2 regions of the Serratia sp. NPDC087055 genome follow, and region 1 is predicted to be linked to the other one. Evidence: predicted binding sites of a transcription regulator. Region 1 holds the regulator's gene; the other holds the start of a gene.
The links. Region 1 encodes PhoB, which activates phosphate uptake and scavenging genes when phosphate is short. Its sites were predicted from a motif close to CTGTCATAAAACTGNCNNAT; they were not measured.
Positions count from the first base shown of each region.

Region 2: glpT (glycerol-3-phosphate transporter) is a predicted target of PhoB. The motif match lies at 1,200-1,219, and genes of this name have one in related genera.

Region 1 is NZ_JBJDOG010000001.1:2,720,259-2,722,462, forward strand. Features, by position in the region: gene phoR (phosphate regulon sensor histidine kinase PhoR) at 1-655, opposite strand, end outside; gene phoB (phosphate response regulator transcription factor PhoB) at 680-1,369, opposite strand; gene sbcD (exonuclease subunit SbcD) at 1,585-2,204, shown strand, end outside.
Region 2 is NZ_JBJDOG010000004.1:71,948-74,151, reverse strand. Features, by position in the region: gene glpT (glycerol-3-phosphate transporter) at 1-1,045, opposite strand, end outside; gene glpA (anaerobic glycerol-3-phosphate dehydrogenase subunit A) at 1,411-2,204, shown strand, end outside.

The DNA.
Region 1 (2,204 bases):
GCGGAGTGCGCAACTCATGACTGACGTTGGCAAAGAAGTTGCGCCGGGCGCCTTCAAGCTGACGCATTTGGGTCACGTCACGCGCAACCATCAACAGCTGCCCTTCTGAATACGGCATCACGCGAAACTCAACGTAATGCTCATTGTTCAACTGCAGCGTTAACGGTCGAGAGAACTCCTGCTGTTGCAGATAGTGGCTGAATTCCGGATAACGCAGCAGGTTCAGGATGTGTTGGCCGTTATCTTCAGGCCAACGGAAACCCAGCAGATGCTGCGCCAACCCGTTACACCAGAAGATGTTACCTTCAACGGTCGTCATCACCACCGCATCGGGCAGTGACTCTGCGCCGCTGCGGAAACGTTTGATCAATAACGCCAGCTCACGACGTCGGCGACGGTTTCGCTGTTGCATCTGGTATAAGCCGTAAAACAGCGGTTCCCAGCTCCAGCGCCCGGGTGGCGGTGTCATGCTGCGGTCAACCCACAGCCAGTGAGAAAGTTTAAGTTGGTTGTAGAAGTTCCACACCAGCGCAGCCAGCACGGAGGCAAGCAGCAACCAGGGCAGATAACCGAAAATCAGCCCCAGTAATAAGGCAGGTAGGCAGAAAAGGGCCAGCTCCAGGGCCAGCCTCTTCCAGGATAGACGTTCTAACACGGCATATTCTCCAGCGCGGCGCGATCAGTAGCGCGTTGAGAATCGGTAGCCTGTGCCCCGAACGGTTTGAACCATTTTGTCATGACCAGTGGTCTCTAACGCCTTACGGAGTCGGCGGATATGCACGTCAACGGTGCGGTCTTCCACATAAACGTTAGTGCCCCAGACGTGATTAAGCAACTGTTCGCGGCTATAAACTCGCTCAGGGTGGGTCATAAAGAAGTGCAACAGCTTGAACTCGGTCGGCCCCATATCCAGCGCTTGCTCGTTGGCCATCACGCGGTGTGAGGAAGGGTCCAGGCTCAGCCCTTGCATTTCAATCACTTCTTCCACTGCCATGGGTGAAATACGGCGCATTACCGCCTTGATACGTGCCACCAGTTCCTTCGGCGAGAAAGGTTTGGTGATGTAATCATCCGCACCGACTTCCAGACCACGAACCCGGTCTTCTTCTTCACCACGCGCTGTCAGCATCATCACCGGAATATCGCGGGTTAGCGCTTCACGCTTCATATGCTTGATAAACTGAATGCCGGACCCCCCGGGTAACATCCAGTCGAGCAACACTAAATCAGGGAACGGCTCAGACAGGCGTGTCACGGCACTGTCATAATCCTCGGCTTCCAACGGTTGGTAACCATTCTGTTCCAACACAAAGCACACCATCTCACGGATCGGCGCTTCGTCTTCCACCACCAATATGCGTCTTGCCATCGTCAATCCTGCCAATGTGTTAGCTATCTGCGGGCGCCATTATGCGTCAGTTTTATGACACTTTTATGAAAAGAACACCCTGTTATAGGCAGTAAGCATAGCGATTATTTCCAACGTCAAAGAAAAATCATTCAGTTGTCATAATGATTCCGTCACGACAGCCGCCGCGGTGCCCTTTATAATCACCGCCATTAGCTTATCGCCCCGGGAGTGTCATGCGCCTGATCCACACCTCTGACTGGCATCTTGGCCAGTACTTTTTCACCAAAAGCCGTGCCGCCGAGCACCAGGCTTTTCTGCGCTGGCTGATAGACCAAATCGAGCAACATCAGGTGGATGCACTGATCGTCGCCGGGGACCTGTTCGATACCGGTTCGCCACCCAGCTATGCCCGCGAACTGTACAACCGCTTCGTGGTAGAGCTGCAACATACCGGCTGCCAATTAGTGGTGCTGGGAGGTAACCACGATTCCGTGGCAACCTTAAATGAGTCGCGTGAATTGCTTTCTTGCCTGAATACGACGGTGATCGCCAACGCGCAGGCTGAAACCGAACAGCAAATCGTGGTCCTGAACCAACGCGACGGCCAACCGGGCGCCGTGCTGTGCGCCATCCCGTTCTTACGCCCGCGAGATCTGCTTACCAGCCGAGCCGGTGAGTCAGGCGTGCAAAAACAGCAGGCGCTGCAAGAGGCCATCGCAGAACATTACCAGACGCTTTATCACGCCGCCTGTGCACGCCGCGACGCGCTCGGCCTGGCACTGCCTATCGTTGCCACGGGCCACCTGACAACGGTTGGCGTCACCACGTCCGATTCCGTGCGCGATATCTATAT
Region 2 (2,204 bases), on a different contig from region 1:
TGCCAGGATTACCGACCGGGTTCAGCCAGTAAACCACGGTGGCGATGGTCACCAGGGTCATAAAGAACACGCCCGTTGCACCGCGGTTACCTTTGAACACCTTGTCCGACATCCAGCCGCACAGCAGGGTGCCCGGAATACCGGCATATTCGTACAGGAAGTAAGCCCAGGAAGACTTGTCCAGCGCAAAATGCTTCACTTCTTTCAGGTAGGTCGGTGACCAGTCCAGGATGCCGTAACGCAACAGGTAGACGAACACGTTGGCCACGGCGATGTACCACAACAGCTTGTTCGGCAGAATGTATTGCATGAAGATTTGCTTGGCAGTCAGCTCTTCTTCCGCTTTATCGCTGTAATCGTCCGGGTAATCGTTTTTGTATTCTTCGATCGGTGGCAGGCCACAAGATTGTGGGGTGTCACGCATCAGGGCAAAGGCGATCAGGGCGACCAGGATGGCACCGAAGGCCGGCATATACAGCGCAGCATGCCAGTCGTTGAACCATGCCATACCGAGCAGGAACAGCAGTGGCGGCAGACCACCACCTACGTTGTGGGCACAGTTCCAGACCGAAACAATACCGCCGCGTTCTTTCTGCGACCACCAGTGCACCATGGTTCGGCCACACGGCGGCCAGCCCATTCCCTGGAACCAACCGCACAGGAACAGCAGCACGAACATGACAGCGATGCTAGACGTTGCCCAAGGCACGAAGCCCATGAACAACATCACTGCTGCGGCCAAAATCAAGCCGGCGGGCAGGAATACGCGCGGGTTGGAGCGGTCAGACACCGACCCCATGATGAATTTGGAAAAACCGTAGGCGATAGAAATACCGGACAGCGCGAAACCGAGGTCACCGCGGCTGAAACCTTGGTCAATCAAATAAGGCATGGCCAGGGTGAAGTTCTTGCGCACCAGGTAATAGGCGGCATAACCGAAGAAAATCCCCATAAAAATTTGCCAGCGCAATTTACGGTACAGCGGGTCGACTTTGTCGACCGGCACACGGGAAATGTGTGCTGCCGGCTTAAAAATACTCAACATGAGCGCCTCCGATGGCTTTATCTAGTTATCACATCAATATGATCTTGTACGTTCATTTGATGATTGAGCGGATATCGAATGTGGTGTTTTTATGTTCCATAACGAGCGCCATCCTAGTCAAATCAGCCTGGTGTCGCTGTGATGAATGGCGCAATTGTTACACTTTTATGAAGCACCGGCGAATTTTGAGCGATTCGTTAACGTTATGAAATAGAAAAACACCCAAAAATCGTGATTATGATCACATTCATGGTTTTTTGTGGACATTATGTTTTCGTTTCAGGTTCGTTATTGTTCCTTATCAAACAAAGACCCCAGTGACTGTGGCTCAATAGACGCATAACCACGGATCATGAGGGAGTGTCATGAGCAGCCATTCACCGGCTAACGAAACGGATGTGATCATCATCGGCGGTGGCGCGACCGGCGCGGGCATTGCGCGTGACTGTGCGCGCCGTGGACTGCGTTGCATACTGCTTGAGCGCCACGACATCGCGACTGGCGCGACGGGCCGCAACCATGGCCTGCTGCACAGTGGTGCGCGTTATGCGGTGACCGACGGCGAGTCGGCACGCGAGTGTATAGAAGAAAACCGTATCCTCAAACGCATTGCACATCACTGCATTGAGCGTACCGATGGGCTGTTTATTACGTTGCCGCAGGATTCGTTGGCCTACCAACAAGAGTTTATTGCCGCCTGTCACAGTGCCGGCATCAACGCCGAAGCGATTGACCCACAGTTGGCACTGCGCCTGGAGCCCGCGGCGAATCCAACATTGATAGGTGCGGTGCGCGTACCCGATGGCACTGTTGATCCGTTCCGACTAACCGCCGCGAATATGCTCGATGCCCGTGAGCACGGGGCGCAAATTCTGACCTATCATCAGGTGGTTGGTTTGATTCGTGTGGGCGATCGCGTGACAGGCGTGCGCGTTTTCGACCATAAATCTGCGCGCCGCTACGATATTCATGCCGAAATGGTGGTTAACGCCGCCGGCATTTGGGGCCAGCAGATTGCGGAATATGCCGATTTGCGTATTCGTATGTTCCCGGCGAAAGGTGCTTTGCTGATCCTCGGGCATCGCATCAATAACATGGTGATCAACCGTTGCCGCAAGCCCGCAGATGCCGACATTCTGGTTCCGGGTGACACCATTTC